Regions from separate parts of the Agrobacterium sp. 5Ca50 genome, predicted to be linked through region 4. Evidence: riboswitches for the same ligand, from Rfam matches in the RefSeq annotation. Region 4 holds a riboswitch; each other region holds the start of a gene.

Region 1 (4,475 bases), 950 kb from region 4:
AAGCAGAATCAGAAATCAAGGCGTTTGCTGCCGAGCACCGCTGAGATAACTCAGCTGGCAACATCGCGGTCGAGAACCCGGCAAACACGCTGTGGACCCGACGCGATATCGTTACCCAATGCGCGACGAATATCCCGACTGTTCAGATGAAGGCTTTTATCCGCCGCCAGATTTTGTCGCTTGATCTTGTCGAGGGCGGCGGCTTCAAACGCAGCCTGATGCTCGGCAAAACAGGCAAGGCAGGCCTCGCTATCCGGTGATGCACCAAGCAATGCCTTGAAAGCAAGGCGGTGCACGGCGCAAGGCCCGCCATGCCCGGTAACAGAAAAGCGCAGCGCATCAAGCGCCACGCTCCATTCGGCAGAACCGGTGTTCACTTGGCCGCTTCAAAGCGCTTGAGGAGCGTGCCGCTCAAGGCACCTAGCAACACCCAGAAAACAAAGCTGGTGAGTGTGGCAAGGATGATGAAACGACGCTCCAGTGGCAGTGGTGCCAAAGCATGTTCGCCTTCCGGCGGCAACGGCGCACCAATGACATGCGGCGCAGCGATCAGCACGATGGCGAGAACCGCAGCCCATGGCTCACGACGGAAAGCCAAAAGCGCTAAACCACCTGCTGTTGCTACCGCAGTGCCAATCCACCAGGCCTGACGCGCGGCCAGTTCACCAGCCGGGCTTCCCGGCAATTCAGGCGGCAGACCGACCATCGGTGCCAGAGCCACGGCCGCAAAGCCGCCAAGCCCCCAGAACAGACCTTCACGCCAGCCAATATTGCTGCCCCGCAGTGAGATGAGGCCGGTCAGAACCAGTGCATAACCGATTGCCGTCAGAATATTGGCAGCAGCCGTGTAGGCATTCCGCTCAAAACCATCCGCCGGTCCCCAGGCTTCTTCGTCATGAGCGTGGCCAGCAGACGCAGCCGCTTCACCGGTTGCCGGTGCTGCGTCATGATTATGCCCGGCCTCACCGCCAGCCGATTCGAATGTCTCGGCATGCAGGATCAACGGTGTGGTGCCGACATATTGCATGAGGCTGACGGCAAGTCCGCAGATCAGCCCCACCAAAACGGATGTAAAAACGATATTACGAAAAGACGACATGCCGCTCTCCCTCAGTGGCAGGGAAAGGCGTTGACATGGCGCGTATCATGCGCGGCATTATGCACGGCCTCGATATGCGAAAAGCCGACAAAACCGATGATGAACAGGCCGCAGAACACGGCCAGAAGCGACTGGACTGCGCTGGCAGATTTGACAGATACCGCCTGCGTGGCGGCGTTGTTTTGGACAGACATGGTGAACCCTCTCGCTCAATGCATACGCAGTCTCAAAAACGGAACCGGCAGCGTATGCAATGGACACGCGGATCCGCAATCGACATCCGTCACCACGGGGAAGCACACGAAGAAAGAGGAAACCGCCGAAGCATTTCCGCAAAACCGCGCAAATTCCGGACACCCCGCCGGCATGGACACTCTCGCGATGGCAGGTCTCCTGGCTCACGGGTCGTAACCTGAAAACACCTTCCCGGTCTGTCTGTTTTTTCGCATCGATAGTGCAAAATCACTATGATTTCATATCGATGCGCCAGACCAGTGGCTCTTTGTTTTCAGGCTCTCCGTTCACAGTTGCGGGGGCAGCCACGAATGAGGACAATTCCCTATCGTGTTCCCTTTTCATCCCGCCGGAAAACCCGGCAAGGAACCATCACATCTTTGTTATCCGGCGCGGCACGGTTTGAGTCAATGGGCGACGTTTCAATCGGGCAATCAGTGTCGCTGCGTGACAAGGTGATTGTACCGTTAGAGCTGAAAATGCGGAAATCTAATCAAAGTTTTAACTAAAATTTGCCAGTGAATAGTTATAGACATTAACCAAGTTTGACAGGTGGAGTTATGGGGTTTGATCGCATTTTCAGCACGGAAGCCGCGGCTATCCTGTCTGCATTCAGCCGATCGCAGGCCATCATATCTTTTACACCCGACGGCATGGTGCTCGACGCCAACGAAAATTTCTGCGCGACGCTCGGTTACCGACTCGATGAGATCAAAGGCCGTCATCACAGAATGTTCATGCGCGCAGAAGACGCTGCCGCAGCAGACTACACGACGTTCTGGAAGGGCCTCGCTTCCGGCCAGTATGAGCAACGCCAGTTCCGCCGCCTGACGAAGAGCGGTGAAGAAATCTGGATCCAGGCCAGCTATAACCCGATTATCCGCGGCGGCAAGGTAGTCAAGGTGGTGAAGATCGCCACCGACATTACTGCCGCCAAGCAGGAGAGCGTGGAAAGCAAGGGCAAGATTTCCGCGCTGTCGCGCGCACAGGCCGTCATCGAGTTCAAGCCGGATGGCACGATCCTGACCGCCAATGAAAACTTCTGCTCGGCGCTGGGTTACAGCCTCCAAGAGATCAAGGGACGCCACCACAAGATGTTCTGTGAGGCCGACTATGTTGCCTCCAATGAATATGCCGGGTTCTGGCCACGTCTGGCTGCCGGTGAATTTTATGCCGACGAGTTCAAGCGCATTACCAAGGATGGCAGTGCCATCTTCATTCAGGCGACCTACAACCCAATCCTCAATGATGAAGGCAAGGTCATCAAGGTTGTGAAGTTTGCCACCGACGTCTCTGGTCGCGTACGGGCACTTCAGGAAGTGGGCGCTGGTCTCGAACGTCTGGCGGAATGCAATATTCGTCTGACAATCGACGACCCCTTCGTTCCTGAATTCGACCACCTGCGACACGACTTCAACCAGTCGCTGGCAAAGTTCCAGGAAACCCTTGAGCAGGTGCTGACCGAAACGGCCATGCTGTCCAGTAAAAGCGGCGAGATGCGCGCCAGTGCGAGTGGCATTGCCACCCGCTCCGAGCAGCAGGCGGCTGCTCTCGAGGAAACTTCCGCAGCCCTTGAGCAGATTACCGAAACGGTTCGCGAATCCACGGGCCGCACAGCCGAGGCCCGCAAGCTGGTTCAGGACGCGCGCATTGCAGCTGTCGATTCCGTGCAGGTAGTTGATGCAACGGTTGATGCCATGGCGCGCATTGAAACCGCATCACGCGAGATTTCCAAGATCATTGGCGTCATCGATGAAATCGCCTTCCAGACCAATTTGCTTGCCCTCAACGCCGGTGTTGAGGCTGCCCGCGCCGGTGAAGCAGGCAAAGGTTTTGCGGTCGTCGCGCAGGAGGTGCGTGAGCTTGCCCAGCGTTCAGCCTCCGCCGCCAAGGAAATATCCGGCCTGATCAAGAACTCGACCAATGAGGTCAATGAAGGCGTCAGACTGGTTGGCAAGACAGGTGATGCACTCAAGAACATTCAGGGCTTTGTGCAAAGCATCGAAAGCAATGTCGAGGCCATCGCGATTGGCTCCTCTGAACAATCCACGAAGCTGTCAGAGATCAATTCGGCAATCGGCTCACTCGATCAGATGACCCAGCAGAATGCAGCGATGGTCAGCAGCATGAGCGCCATTTCCGAAGCATTGGCCGAAGGTGCAGGTGAACTTGAACATCTCGTCAAGCGCTTCAAGCTTAACCGCCGCAAATGGCAGCGTGAGCCGGGCTCGGATGCGTCCAAGCTTGGACCCGAAGATCGCGGTTACGGGAAAAACACCATCTACCAGCCAAAGTCCGCCACCAAGGGACTGGCCAAGGCGTCGTAACAACAAAGGCAAGGATTGCTCCTTGCCTTTGTTCATCCGTCCGTACATCATTGATATTGCGGAATTTTGGACTGCCCGTTTCTCACGAGACGGGCAGTCGTTTTTGGTATCAACTCACACAGCTTTGCCGATACCAAAAAGAAGAGGCGTGGAAGCAGACAGCTGTTCGCGTGTTGCGGGGCGACCGAATAGGAAGCCTTGAACTTCGTCGCATCCTTCCGACAAAAGCACCTGCAACTGTTCGCGAGTCTCGACACCTTCAGCCAGCACCGCCACATCGAGGCTTTTGCCGAGTGCAACAATCGCCCGGACGAAAGCCTTGGACTGTCGGCTTTCCAGTTCATGTACGAAGCTCTTGTCGAGCTTGATCTTGTCGAACGGGAAGGAACGCAGTGTTTCAAGCGACGAATAACCGGTGCCGAAGTCATCAATCGCAATGGTTACGCCCATCGCCTTGATCTGGCGCAGGATATGCAGTGCGCGCGCCTTGTCGCCAATGATGGCGCTTTCGGTGACTTCAAGCTCAAGACGCGCAGCAGGCAGGCCAGTGTCCAGCAGGATTTCCCGGACCTTCTCGACCAGTATGACATTGTTCAATTGCAATGGGGACAGATTGACCGCAATCTTATGCGGGATGTCCCAATCTGCGGCCTCACGGCAGGCTTGTTGCAGCACCCATTCGCCAATCGCCGAGATCGCACCACATTCTTCTGCAATCGGAATGAAATCGACTGGTGAAACGAGACCTCTTTCCGGATGCAGCCAGCGCAGTAGCACTTCGTAGCCGGTGACCTCATCGGTCTTTACCGAACGCT
Region 2 (4,475 bases), 1.5 Mb from region 4:
TAACAATCTGATGAATGAGGCGCTTGCGGCATATCTTTTTCCATCCTTTTTGTTTGGATGTCCGCAGACGCGAAGCCGAAAACGCAACCACATCGGAAGCGGAACATACAGGTGACAGCTTTGAAACTGCGCAATTTTACAATGCTGTTTTTGCCGGTATTGATCGGTAGCTTTCCTGCCGTGTCCTTTGCCGCCTCGGTGTGTGATGACCTGCGTCAGGAATTGCGCGCACCGGCCCAGATTATTGGCAACACTGCCGAAGTGCGCCATTTTGCCAGCGCCTTGACCCGCCAGAACATCATCATCCGCAAAATCCGCAATGATCTGAGGGCCTATGGCTGCTCGAGCGGCAGCATTGTCGTTTACGGTGGTGAAAATGCCCAGCTGTGCGACCAGATTGAAGATGCGCTTTATGACGCCGAGGCGGAGCGTGACGAACTGCTTGTCAGCCGCGACCAGATGATAGCGCAGCAACGTAATCGCGGCGTTGACCGCGACCGTGTCATGGCAGCACTTGATGCCAATGGCTGCTTTGACGAGCGCCCGCAGTCTGCGGCCGCTAGCCCGAATGATCAGACCCAGGAATTTGCCCCACCCGGCATGATCGAGGTGGACCCGAACCGCCAGCCGGTGTTCACACCGCCAATGCAGGGCGGCCTTAGAACCCTGTGCGTACGCACGTGCGACGGCGCGTTCTTCCCGATTTCGTCCAATGCCTCACCGCTTGATTTTCGCCGTCAGGCCGCGACCTGTGAGCAAATGTGCCCCGGTTCTGAGACCGAGCTTTATTACCACTCCCTGCAAGGTCAGGAGAGTGCGGACATGGTTTCTGCCGAGACCGGCAAACCATACAAGGATCTGCCGACCGCCTTTGCCTATCGCAACACGTCAGCAGACACCCGCTCGCCGTCCTGCGGCTGCAACATGGCGTCTTATTTCGACCAGATGAAAAAACAGGAAGAGGCCAACCAGTCAAAACCCGCAGAACCCTATTCCGGCGTTACCGATATCAAGACGCCGAATGGCGAAAAGAAGCAGGCAGAACAACCGGTTGCCGCAGCTCCTGCCGAGCGCGACTATGATCCCAAAGATAGCAAAGTTCGGGTCGTCGGACCACAATTTCTGCCCGAGGAAACCAGCCGGATCGATCTGCACAATCCGGCTCTGCAAGGTGCACAACCGCAGCAGCAGTGATGCACGACGCCTTTCCTCACACGCGCCAATAGATTTAGCGACGGCCCCACCGATCGTGGAACACCAGATCTTCCAGCGGCAGTCTTTTGGCCCAGCCCTTCACGGCCAGTTCCGGCTCTCGGTAGAGTTCGGTCACAAAACCCAGACATAACCAGGCAACGATTTCGATATGGTCGGGTATGCCGAGAATGCGGCGTATGTCTGCATCATGGAAGATACTGACCCAACCGACGCCCACCCCTTCGGCACGGGCTGCAAGCCATAGGTTTTGGATGGCGCAGACCGTGGAATAGACATCCATACGTGGATTGTGGGTGCGTCCCAGAACAACAGTGCCACCACGGGTCGGATCGCAGGTCACGCAGATGCTGAGGGGCGCGGTTCGAATGCCCTCGAGCTTGAGGCTACGATAAAGGCTCTGCCTGTCATCTTCGAACAGCAGCGCCGCCTCCTCACTGGCACGGGCGAAAGCCTGCCAGGCGGCATCACGCACCGTCTGATCCCTGATCAGTGTGAAGTTCCACGGCTGCATGAAACCGACCGAGGGCGCGGCGTGAGCGGCAGCCAGCAGCCGCTGCACCAGATCATCCGGCAATGGATGGCTTTCAAACTCATTGCGCACATCACGGCGCGTCTCAATGGCCCGGTAAACGGCTGCCTTGTCATCACAGGAAAAAGCCCCGGCCGCGTGGCGGGCTTCAGAAAACGGATCGTCCTGCATCGTTAATCCCCAACAATGCCTATCGCCGGCAGATCCCGCAGAACCCACCAGGCAAACAACCATCCCGCCGTCCATACGGGCTGGTCTATGATGTCGGGCCGGTCTTCTGGCTTGGCATCGTCCTTCCGCTGCCGCCTTCCCGGAACATCCAGTGGCGATTGGTGCAGCAGATGTCCGCCTTACAGCGTTGGGCACGCTCCGGTCTTGCACCGGATTCCCGATTCTCCCGCACGTCGTGCAGGCACCTGACGGCAGTGCTTATGTCCGCTACATCGCGCAAATGCAAGCACGCGTGCATGTGGCGTCAGGTCGCCGGGAAATACCTGACATAGGCGAACTCATCGCCATCAGGAGACCAGTTGGGCGAGTTCATGGTGCCCTGCCCGCCAAACAGTTCAAACAGCGTCTCGACATTGCCGCCATCGGTATCCATCAACCGCACCCGCACATCGAGGTCACGGGGATGGTCAAAGACATCGGCGTCGTAGGACACGAACACCACCTTGTCGCCTGATGGCGACGGATGTGGAAACCAGTCTCCAAAATTACTGTCGGTTACGCGCTCGACGGATGAGCCATCAGTATTCACACGCCATATCTGCATCAGCCCGGTGCGGCTGGAATTGAAATAGATCCACTGGCCATCGGCGGAGTAATCCGGCCCGTCATTACGGCCCTCACCATGCGTAAGACGTGATTCAACTTCGCTCTCTATGTCCATGGAATATATATCAAAAACCTGATCACGAATGCCGCAGTAAGTGAATGATTTTCCATCCGGTGACCAGCCATGCCAATAGGATGGCAAATTGTGCGTCATCAGCCTTGGCGTGCCGCCGGACGACGGCAGCAGGTAGATTGCGCTCTTGCCAAACTCCACCTTGTCGGAAATGGCATAAAGCGAACCGTCAGGCGAAATGCCATGGTCGTTATTGCACAGGGTCGCAAAACCGGTGTCCACCTTGAGCGGTGTCGGATCACCCGAAAGCGACAAGCGATAGATCAGCCCATCGGCATTGAGCAGCAGATATTGACCATCCGGCGACCAGTTGGGCGCCTCAAACAGCGCCTCGGTCTGCCAGACCACACGCATCTGACGGGTGCGGATGTTGTAGATTTCGATGGAACTGCGCACGCATCCTCCCGGGATTGCTCATCAACAGGATTGAGCGGACATTTCATTTGCCTCGCCCGACACCTTCACATAATGATCCTAGTGCCGCAGGCACCGTCCTGCAAATTCAAATAAGGAGAACAGCAGCGTTTCGGCACCGTCCGTTTACCCTGCCCCGTTTCTCCCAGGTTCGAGGTTCTGCGATGAATTCCATCGCCGATCAAGGCATCCGTATTGGCCGGATTGCCGCCATGCTTCCCGTCAAGGACATTCAAAAGGCCCATGACTTCTATGTCGGTGTTCTCGGCTTCACCAAGGTCTTTGAAAACGGCAATCCCGTCGGTTTCATGATCCTGAAACAGGGCAATGCCGAGCTGCATCTGATCCTGCAGCCGTCACACAAGGCAGCCCCCTTCAACGTTGCTCACATGATGGTGAGTGACGTCGATGCCCTGCATACGCTGTGCAAACAACATGGCCTGCGCATCATCAAGGGTCTGCAGGACAAGGATTACGGCCTGCGCGCCTTTGTTTTTGAAGACCCGGATGGCAACCGCATCGATGTCGGTCAGGTGATTTAGGGACGGGAATGATGTCGCGCCGACGCGCTCCGCTGGATCTCTGTGACAAGCATAGAGACGACGAGAGTCGTGTTGCAGCCATACACGGCAACACAGCATACAAAAACGGCGCGGTTTGATCCGCGCCGCTCTTATCTCTACCGATCTCTGAACCGGTTGGTGATCGGGTAACGGCGATCACGCCCGAAGTTCTTCTTGGTAATCTTCACACCCGGCGCAGACTGGCGGCGCTTGTATTCCGCAAGATAAAGCAGATGCTCGATGCGGTGTACGGTCGTGACGTCATGGCCGCGCGCCACAATGTCATCCACCGACATTTCCTGCTCCACCAGGCATTCTAGGATATCATCCAGCACCGGATATGGTGGCAGTGAATCCTGGTCAGTCTGGTTTGGACGCAGTTCGGCCGATGGCGCCTTGGAAAGGATGTTCGCCGGTATCACCTCACCGGACGGACCAAGCGCGGTTGGCGGCACATGTTCGTTACGCCATTTCGAAATGGCGTAGACCTGCATCTTGTAGAGGTCCTTGATCGGGTTGAAGCCGCCATTCATGTCGCCATAAAGCGTGGCGTAGCCCACCGACATCTCGGACTTGTTGCCGGTCGTCACCACCATGGAGCCAAACTTGTTGGACACCGCCATCAGGATGGTGCCACGCGTGCGGCTTTGCAGGTTTTCTTCGGTAATGCCCTCTTCGGTGCCCTCAAACAGTTCGGCAAGCGACGACAGGAAACCTTCCACCGGTTCGACAATCGGCACAATGTCGTAACGGCAGCCCAGCGCCTTGGCGCAATCGGCAGCGTCTTTCAGCGATTCATCCGACGTATAGCGGTATGGCAGCATGATGCAGCGAACACGCTCTT
Region 3 (4,475 bases), 1.8 Mb from region 4:
ATCAACAAACAGGATGGTTCCGTGGTGGTCAAAGCCGGGGACTTCACCATTTTCGACAGCGCCCAGCCATATTCCTATGAAAATATCGGCGATGAGGTGCTGCATTTTACCCGCGTGGTGGTTTGCTAAACGCAAGCCCAAACACCCCAATTCCTGCCTTCCGCATATATCGAGCATGATCATGAGCACCACAAAGACCTTCACGCCATCAGGTTATTCGCACGTCCAGCCGGGACATGTTGCCAGTGTCGTCACCTGTCTGGAAATGACCGAAAATCCGCAAGCGGCAGAACCGTCCTTTGTCGGTGACATCCGCCTGGACCGTATGGAAAAGCCAGATCTGGAGGCGTATCGCACGCTTTACCGAAAGATCGGTGCAGAATGGCTGTGGTTTTCGCGCCTCATCATCAGCGATGAAAAACTGGCCTCGATCATTGGCCATGAGGATGTGGAGCTCTACGTGCTGCGCGATGGCCAGCAGGATATCGGCCTGATGGAACTTGATTTCCGTGAGCCGAATGAATGTGAGCTGGTGTTTCTGGGCCTGACCGAGGAAGTAACCGGCAAGGGGCTTGGCCGCGCGCTGATGAATGCGACGCTGAAACGTGCCTGGCAGAGAGACATCAAACGCCTGCACCTGCACACCTGCACGCTGGACCATCCCTCGGCACTCGGCTTTTACCTGCGCTCCGGTTTCCGGCCCTATGCTTTTCAGGTGGAAACGCAGGCCGATCCGCGCCTGACTGGCCACCTGCCACTGACGGCCGCACCGCATGTACCGCTGATCCAGCCGCAACAGAAAGAAGCCTAACACCAGTCACCCAACCTTGCCCTTGTCACACGCTTGCCAGGGGCAGGGGCTTGCTGTGCATTCACCACCCAATGCCCTTGCCATTATAATCGATCACGTTATGTAATAACGTAACTTATGTTATCTGTCGGTCCATCCACTGCCCGTACCAAAGCGCGGCTTGGTAACATTGACAGTGATATCTGAACGTGTAGCTTGTCTGGGTCATGGTTCTTCCACCTCTGGGTGGAAGCTAAGAGGGAATTCGGTGCAAAACCGAAGCTGTCCCGCAACTGTAAGCGGTTAGCCGTTTGTCCAACATGTCACTGGCAGAAATGCCGGGAAGACGGACAACGGCATTGACCCGCAAGCCAGGAGACCTGCCTGACGAGATACGATTCCGTGGTCGGGGTGTGCCACAGGAATGAGTGTGTGCGCGGCCTTCCTGCCAGACATGCCTTCATTTTTGCTGCCTCCTGTATTTGAGATTTTGGCAGTGAATGAAGACGTAAAACACCTGAAAACCCCACCCATGCGCCCGTCACGGCGCGCCATTCTTCTCATTGCAAAGTCTGCCTTTGCCGCATCTCCACATCTGGAAATGCAGCGCCTTGCCGAAAAACTGGCTGACCATATTGCGCTGTCACGCCCCGGAGACATCGTGCAATTTGCCTTTACGGAGCAGGGCACGCCCTCGCTGCGCGACGGGCTGTTTTCCCTGCTGGAACAGCAGCTTGACCATATCACCATTCTGCCGCTGGTTCTGCCGGTCGAGCCGAGTTTCCGCAACTGGTTGGTCAAGTCGCTGAAGCGCTGGCGTGCGTCAGCCACCCAGCCATGGCCGGAAATTTCCATCACCGGCGATATTGCCTCTGCGGGCCTGATGCTGCCGCTGATGAGCGAGCTTCTGGAACAGGCGCAGGCGCTGGAAACCACGTCCGGCAAGGCGGTCGCGCAGGAAGGGTCGCTGGTGCCAGCACAGAAATACCGCGTTCTCGTCTGTTCCGGCGGTGCCTGTAACAGCGCAGGCGCCGAGACAATCTGGAACCACCTTCGCAACCAGCAGGAACGTTTGAAACTGCGCGTCACCGGTGCTGGCACCATGACGGCCAAATCCAGCTGCCTTGGCCCGTGCAATCTGGCGCCGGTGCTGCAGGTGTTTCCCGATGGCACCTATTACGGCGGCGTTACCGAACAGGCGGTCGATGACATCATTGCAGGCCATCTGCTCGGCAGCCCTGAACTTGGCAACCATGTGGTCGAAACCCACGCCTACCATCCCACAGGCCGCAAGCAGCGGCTGCGTATTCCCCAAAACTGATCCGAGGAGATAAAATGTCACCCAAATTCCTGTCGCGTCTTGGCGCGACCTGGCTTGCCACCGCCGTCATGTCCACGGCGGCTGCCGGTTTTGCCGCAGAGCCGCTACGCGTTGGCGCAACCTACATCACCTCGGGCACCGATCCGGCCAAGGGTTCCAACGGTTGGGCCCTGACCAGCCACGGCGTTGGCGAAAACCTGTTTACCGTTGACCGTGATGGCAAGCTGGTGCCGGAACTGGCTGACAAGGCAGAGCGCAATGATGAGCTGACCTGGACAATCACCCTGCAGCCGGGCCGCGCCTTTTCAGACGGTTCGCCCGTCACCGCCAAGGCTCTGGCCGCCGGATTTGACAATACATTCGCCAACAACAAGGCGGCGCTTGCCACCGGTGGCAAGCTGAGTTTTGCCGCGGTCGATGACCTGACACTCAAGGTCACGACGGAAAAGCCGGTTCCCTACATTCAGGCACTGTTTGCCGAATGGCCACTGGTCGCCTACACACCGGCACCCAATGGCGAGGCGCTGTTTACCGGCCCTTACAGCATTGCCGATTTCAAGACAGATGCATCGATCACCCTTGCACCCAACGCCCATTTTGTCGGTGCAGACAACCGTTCTCCGGTTGAGTTCCGCAAGTTTGGTGACGCGCAAAGCATGACACTGGCGCTGGAATCCGGCGAACTTGATCTGGCCTTCGGCCTGCCGTCAGAAGTCGTCAGCCGCCTGAAAACCAACCCGGACCTCACCATCAAGTCTTTCCCGGTCGGGTATCAATATCTGGCATTCCTCAACACCACCCGTCCGCTGCTGGCAGATGTCAAACTGCGCCAGGCGCTTGATCTGGCCTTTGATCGCACGGAACTGGCAGCCGCCATCAATGGCGGTGAACCGGCAACCGCCGCTTACGCCGCCTATTTTCCCTTTGCCGGAAAAAATCCCCGCGTGACAGATCTGGTTAAGGCAGCGGCGCTGCTGGAGGAGGCGGGCTGGACCAAGGGTTCCAACGGCACCCGTGAAAAGGACGGCAAGCCGCTGCGCCTGCTGGCCATTACCTATCCGCAGCGTCCTGACCTCGTAACCATGCTGCCGGTCGTTAAGGCGCAGCTGGCAAGGGTCGGCGTGGAGCTTGATACGCAGGTGGTCGAAAGCATCCAGCAGGTTGCTTCGGCAGGCGATTTCGATATTGCGCTCTGGGCACAACACACTGCACCAAGCGGTGACCCGGCCTTCTTCCTCAACTCGATGCTGCGCACCGGCGCCTCGCTCAATTACGCCAAATATGCCTCGCCGGAATTTGACGCCATTCTCGACCGCTTCGCGTCGGAAGGTGAGCCGGATGCCCGCGTCAGCATTGCACTGGATGCGCAGGACAAGCTGTTCGAGGACGTTCCGGCCTCGTTCCTTGTCTCGCCGGTCTGGTATGTCGGTGTGTCCAAGCGGCTGGAAAACTATCAGCCCTGGGGTTCGGACTACCACGTCCTGCGCGCCGATATTGGCGAAGCGAAATAGACATGAACCTGATCTGGCCCTGCATCAGATCAGCCATCGGGCTGGCGGCGATTTCCTTCGCCGCCTTCGCGATTATTTCGACAATGCCGTCTGACCCCGTGGCCATTGCCGTGCATGTCTGGAACCTGCCGGCAACAGAGGCAACATTCGCTGCCTTGCGGGCGGAATGGGGGCTGGATCAGCCAATTCCGCTGCGTTACCTGCACTGGCTGCAAGGGTTCGTAGTCGGCGACTGGGGCCGGTCCTTCCGCACCGGCGAGGCGGTGTTTGCTGAGTTTGCCGCGCGCCTGCCGGTCTCGCTGTTCATGGGCCTGTCGGGACTTTTTCTCGCCATGCTGCTGGCCGTGCCGCTTGGCTTTTTTGCTGCGCTCAAACCCGGCGGCATCGTCGACAGGTTCAGCCGCAGCCTGTCTGTGTTCGTGCAGGCCGTTCCGGCCTTCTGGGCGGGGTTGGTGCTGTTATGGGTGCTGGGCGTGCAGTTGAAGTGGATCAGACCCTTCGCCAATGACACGGCATCGATCGTCCTGCCAATTGTGTTGATTGCGCTGCATTCGGTAGCCGTACTGGCGCGGGTCTACCGCCATGATCTCAGGCAAACCGCAACCCTGCCATTTTACGTCACCGCTTTGGCCAAGGGTCTGTCACCCCGCCAGGCGCTGTGGCGCCACGGCCACCACAGCGCGCTTTACGCGCTGCTGTCGGCCGCTCGCTCCGAGGCCGGTTGGGTCATTGGCTCCACCGCAACCATGGAAATCCTGTTCGGCCTGCCGGGCATCAGCCAGTTTCTCGTGCAAAGCATTGCCGCCCGTGACCAGATGGTGTTGCAGGCCTATGTCGTGGTCATTGCGCTGTG
Region 4 (4,475 bases):
CGCCGGGCTTTTGTGTGGCGGGCCCACTCAGGCCAAGCGCGTCTTCGGCCGGTAGCTGTTGCGCCTCGGCAAAGTGAGGCAGAAGGCCTATGCTGCGCCATCCGGTTTTGTCGGCAATGATCCGCATTCCATTGTCGAACAGTGTTGGATCGCCGCGGAAACGGTTGACGATAAATCCCTCGATCATCGCCGCATCATCCAGGTCCAGAACCGTTTTGGTGCCAACCAGGCTGGCGATAACGCCTCCTCGGTCAATATCGCCGATCAGAATGACGGGTGCATCGGCGGCACGGGCAAATCCCATATTGGCAATATCATTGGCGCGCAGATTGACTTCGGAGGCACTGCCAGCACCTTCGACCAGCACCAGATCAGCTTGTGACTTAAGACGTTCCAAACTCTCTAACACATGCGGCATCAGACCTGCCTTCATATGCTGGTAATCGGCAGCCTTAGCATTACCAATGACCTTTCCCTGCACAACCACCTGCGCACCGGTTTCGCTTTGCGGCTTCAACAGCACCGGGTTCATGTGAACAGATAGAGGAACGCCGGCAGCGCGCGCCTGTAGCGCCTGGGCGCGGCCAATTTCACCGCCGTCAGCGGTCACAGCAGCATTGTTGGACATGTTTTGAGGTTTGAATGGCAGCACCGACAAGCCACGTTTGACAAAGGCGCGGGCAAGGCCTGCGACCATAAGCGATTTGCCGACATCAGAGCCGGTGCCCTGAAACATCAGAACGCGTGCTGCCATGTGGTTTTATCCTAAAACTCGATACCGGCCTGGGCTTTGACGCCAGCCTTGAAGTGATGCTTCACCAGCGTCATCTCAGTCACCATATCAGCAGCATCGATCAAAGGCTGCTTGGCGTTACGGCCGGTGACGACAACATGCAAATCGGGGCTACGGTTCTGCAATGTCTCGATCACGTCGTTCAGGTCAAGATATTCGTAGCGGAGAGCAATGTTCAACTCGTCGAGGACAAGAAGTCCGATCGTTTTGTCCTCCATAAGCGTCTTTGCTTCCGCCCATGCCTTGGCGGCTGCGGCGACATCGCGTTTCAGATCTTGAGTGTCCCACGTGAAACCTTCGCCCATGGTGCGCCATTCGACGCGGTCTCCGAACAGAGTCAAGGCTTGTTGTTCACCGGTCGCCCAAGCGCCCTTTATGAACTGCACGACACCGACGCGGCGGCCATTGCCAAGCATGCGCAGCGCCAGACCGAAGGCCGCGGTAGACTTGCCTTTACCCGGTCCGGTATTGACGATCAAAAGCCCTTTTTCGACCGTTTTTTCCGCGACTTCGGCATCCTGGACGGCTTTGCGATTGACCATTTTTTGGCGGTGACGCTCGGCCTCAGTCTCGGTAATCTCGCGGGTCATGGCGGTATTCCTGTCATTGCTATGTCTAAAAACGCTTATCTGCTATTTGCGAAGCGGCAACTATAGCCAATTTGCCTCACCCGGCAATGCTGGCGGCATGTGGGCTTTGCATTGACCGCAGCAGCGGTTGCGCCTAAGTGTAAATCACTGACGGTCTTTTTCCGGCAACGGGAAAAGCTAAGAGGGAACACGGTTCCGCCCCGATTTGACGGGCCACTCCGTGGCTGCCCCCGCAACTGTAAGCGGTCAGCCCACGCCGAAACGCCACTGGACATATGTTCGGGAAGGCGGCGACACGGGCGCCATAAGCCGCAAGCCAGGAGACCTGCCGTTTCAGGAAAATACGTCTGTCGGGCGGGGTGCTCCGGTCAGTCGAACCGATCGAATATCTGGCTCTCATCGCGATGAATTGCCGTTTTCGATAACCGCACCCCATGATTTTTTTGAAGGCGCGGAAAGCGAATACGGATTTGGATATTACGGCAACGTCACCCTGCCTTGACGGTAAAACACAAAACGGCACCGCTGATGGTGTCGTTGTATTTGTCTGCCGAAACTGTCGCAGCGAGGACGATCCGAATGCCGATCCCCGACCCGGCGCGCTTTTGTCATCTGCCGCTATCGCGAAGGCCCAGGATGTTGGCATCGAGGTACGTAGCGTCAATTGTCTTGCCAATTGCAAGCGTGGTTTGAGCGCCAGTATTCGCAGTGTTGATGGCTGGTCCTATATTTTTGGCGGCCTTGCACAAGACGATGCTGACGACCTGCTGATCGGCGCGCAATTGCTTGCCAGTGCGCCGGACGGTCTTATGCCTTGGCGCGGACGTCCCGACAGTTTGAAACGCGGCATGATTGCCCGTATTCCACCATTTGATTACACAGAGGAAAAATCATGAGCAATTCGCTGGACCGTGTCCCTTGCACCATCGTCACCGGTTTTCTGGGTGCTGGAAAAACCACGCTTCTGCGTGGTCTTCTGGAAAAACTGGAAGGCAAGCGTCTTGCGATTATCGTCAATGAGTTTGGCGATGTTGGCATTGATGGCGAAATCCTCAAGGGCTGCGGTATCGAAAGCTGCCCGGAAGAAAATATCGTTGAACTGGCAAATGGCTGCATTTGCTGCACGGTTGCCGATGATTTTCAGCCAGCGATCGAGCAGATCCTCAGCCGTCAGCCGAAGGTGGAGCATATTTTGATCGAAACTTCCGGCCTTGCCCTGCCGAAGCCTCTGGTGCAGGCGTTCCAGTGGCCGGCAATCAAAAGCCGCGTCACGGTGGATGCTGTTATCGCTGTTGCCGACGGTGCTGCACTTGCAGAAGGCATGGTCTCGCATGATCTGGATGCTCTTGCTGCCCAGCGTGCCAATGACGAGGCGCTTGACCATGATGATCCAGTTGAAGAAGTGTTCGAAGACCAGATTGCCTGCGCTGACCTTATCGTCCTGACCAAGGGCGATCTGCTGGATGCCGAAGGTCTGGAACGCGCCAAGGCGCATATTGGCGAACATCTGCCCAAGGCTGCAAAGATCGTTGTAGCGTCCAATGGCGCCATTGATCCCGCTGTCCTGATCGGTCTTGGTCTTGCTGTGGAAGACGACATTGAAAATCGCCATACCCATCACGATGAGGAAGAAGACCACGATCACGACGAGTTCGACAGCTTCGTTGTGGAATTGTCCGCGGTAAGTGACCCTGAAGCTCTGGCGTCCCGTATCGCTGAAACAGCCGCTGCGGAAAACGTGCTGCGCATCAAGGGATTTGTCGAGGTTTCCGCCAAGCCTATGCGCCTGCAGGTGCAGGCAGTAGGTTCGCGCGTCAATCATTACTTTGACCGCCCTTGGGCAGCAGGCGAAACCCGCCGCAGCCGTCTGGTGGTTATTGGTGAAAAGGGTATCGATCGCGCAAAAATCGAAAAGATGCTTGCGGCCTGATCCATGCATATTCTCGCCACCACATCTTCGTCTCTCGACGACCTGATCGAGCCGGTTGATCTCAACCAGCCACAGGCGGATGTGGTGGTGTTATCTTTTTCTAGCAGCGATCTGGCAGGTCTGGAGCGCGGTTGGACGCAGGCATGTGCTGGCTCCCTCTCGCTCGTCTCTGCCAACCTGTCCGAACTTCGCCATCCCATGTCTGTCGATCTCTGGATTGAGAAGACGGCGGAAAAGGCGAAACTGATCCTTATCCGGATTCTCGGCGGTGCAGATCGTTGGCGTTACGGTGTCGATCAGCTTGGTTTGATGGCTAGGCGACGTGGCATCAAACTGGTCCTTTTGCCCGGTGAATGCAGTGAACGGGACGAAAAGCTGGAAGCGGCATCGACTGTTGATGCTTCTACTCTTTCGGCAATCCTGTCATTTTTCCGCGAAGGCGGCGCTGTCAATATGGCGCGGCTTTCGACCGGTCTAACGGCCCTTTCCAAGGGTCAAGCATGGCCAGAGATCGTACCAGACCCGTTGCCAAAGGCCGGCTTCTACCGACCCGGTGAGGGGTTTGTCGATCTTGAGCGAGCATTGGATGGCTTTGCTCCCGATGCACCTGTCTTGCCAATGTTGTTTTACCGCTCGATGTTGCTGGCGGCGGATATCGCGCCTGTCGATGCGTTGTTTGCGGCTTTGGAAAGGCGTGGGTTTGCGCCATTGCCGATTTTCGTCAGCGGCCTGAAGGACGCTGAGGCAATTCGGTTTCTAGAGGAGAAGCTGCCTCTGTTGGAACCTGCAGCGATCATCGCTGCGACTGCTTTTGCAAGCCACACCGACGATGTTGGCGATACGCTTTTCGACCGATTGGGCGTTCCGGTTTTTCAGGTCATCATGGCGACAACACGTCATGATGGTTGGGTCGACAATATGCGCGGTCTCAACCCGTCTGATCTTGCCATGCATGTGGTGCTGCCAGAGCTGGACGGGCGCATTCTGGCTGGGGCCATCTCGTTCAAGCAGCTTGATCCGCAGGGTGGGCAAGGGCTGGTAAACGTCACTGAGGCTGATCGCGTCGAGCAGGTTGCTGCACGCGTCCAAGCTTTTCTTCGGCTCAAGAGTGCAGAACCATCTGATCGACGCCTCCTCATTCTGATGCCGGACTATCCCGGTG

What was found. A riboswitch is a leader RNA that binds a small molecule or an ion and turns the genes downstream of it on or off. The one in region 4 is predicted to bind cobalamin.
Region 1: linked by a shared signal. The riboswitch ahead of ACZ5FM_RS03100 (CbtB domain-containing protein) and the one ahead of ACZ5FM_RS16305 (DUF1636 family protein) in region 4 are both predicted to bind cobalamin.
Region 2: linked by a shared signal. The riboswitch ahead of bluB (5,6-dimethylbenzimidazole synthase) and the one ahead of ACZ5FM_RS16305 (DUF1636 family protein) in region 4 are both predicted to bind cobalamin.
Region 3: linked by a shared signal. The riboswitch ahead of ACZ5FM_RS07230 ((2Fe-2S) ferredoxin domain-containing protein) and the one ahead of ACZ5FM_RS16305 (DUF1636 family protein) in region 4 are both predicted to bind cobalamin.

Annotation. Positions count from the first base shown of each region.
Region 1 is NZ_AP026438.1:645,142-649,616, reverse strand. It holds gene ACZ5FM_RS03115 (type 1 glutamine amidotransferase family protein) at 1-44, shown strand, start outside; gene ACZ5FM_RS03110 (hypothetical protein) at 51-377, opposite strand; gene ACZ5FM_RS03105 (CbtA family protein) at 374-1,099, opposite strand; gene ACZ5FM_RS03100 (CbtB domain-containing protein) at 1,111-1,293, opposite strand; cobalamin riboswitch at 1,466-1,722, opposite strand; gene ACZ5FM_RS03095 (methyl-accepting chemotaxis protein) at 1,894-3,660, shown strand; gene ACZ5FM_RS03090 (bifunctional diguanylate cyclase/phosphodiesterase) at 3,775-4,475, opposite strand, start outside.
Region 2 is NZ_AP026438.1:1,213,942-1,218,416, reverse strand. It holds gene ACZ5FM_RS05800 (DUF2865 domain-containing protein) at 112-1,194, shown strand; gene bluB (5,6-dimethylbenzimidazole synthase) at 1,229-1,915, opposite strand; cobalamin riboswitch at 1,995-2,179, opposite strand; gene ACZ5FM_RS05790 (TolB family protein) at 2,220-3,050, opposite strand; gene ACZ5FM_RS05785 (glyoxalase superfamily protein) at 3,233-3,610, shown strand; gene ACZ5FM_RS05780 (NAD+ synthase) at 3,748-4,475, opposite strand, start outside.
Region 3 is NZ_AP026438.1:1,492,583-1,497,057, forward strand. It holds gene ACZ5FM_RS07220 (helix-turn-helix domain-containing protein) at 1-129, shown strand, start outside; gene ACZ5FM_RS07225 (GNAT family N-acetyltransferase) at 182-811, shown strand; cobalamin riboswitch at 1,001-1,192, shown strand; gene ACZ5FM_RS07230 ((2Fe-2S) ferredoxin domain-containing protein) at 1,287-2,111, shown strand; gene ACZ5FM_RS07235 (ABC transporter substrate-binding protein) at 2,126-3,622, shown strand; gene ACZ5FM_RS07240 (ABC transporter permease) at 3,625-4,475, shown strand, end outside.
Region 4 is NZ_AP026438.1:3,395,520-3,399,994, reverse strand. It holds gene ACZ5FM_RS16315 (cobyric acid synthase) at 1-754, opposite strand, end outside; gene cobO (cob(I)yrinic acid a,c-diamide adenosyltransferase) at 766-1,383, opposite strand; cobalamin riboswitch at 1,518-1,730, shown strand; gene ACZ5FM_RS16305 (DUF1636 family protein) at 1,854-2,279, shown strand; gene cobW (cobalamin biosynthesis protein CobW) at 2,276-3,313, shown strand; gene cobN (cobaltochelatase subunit CobN) at 3,317-4,475, shown strand, end outside.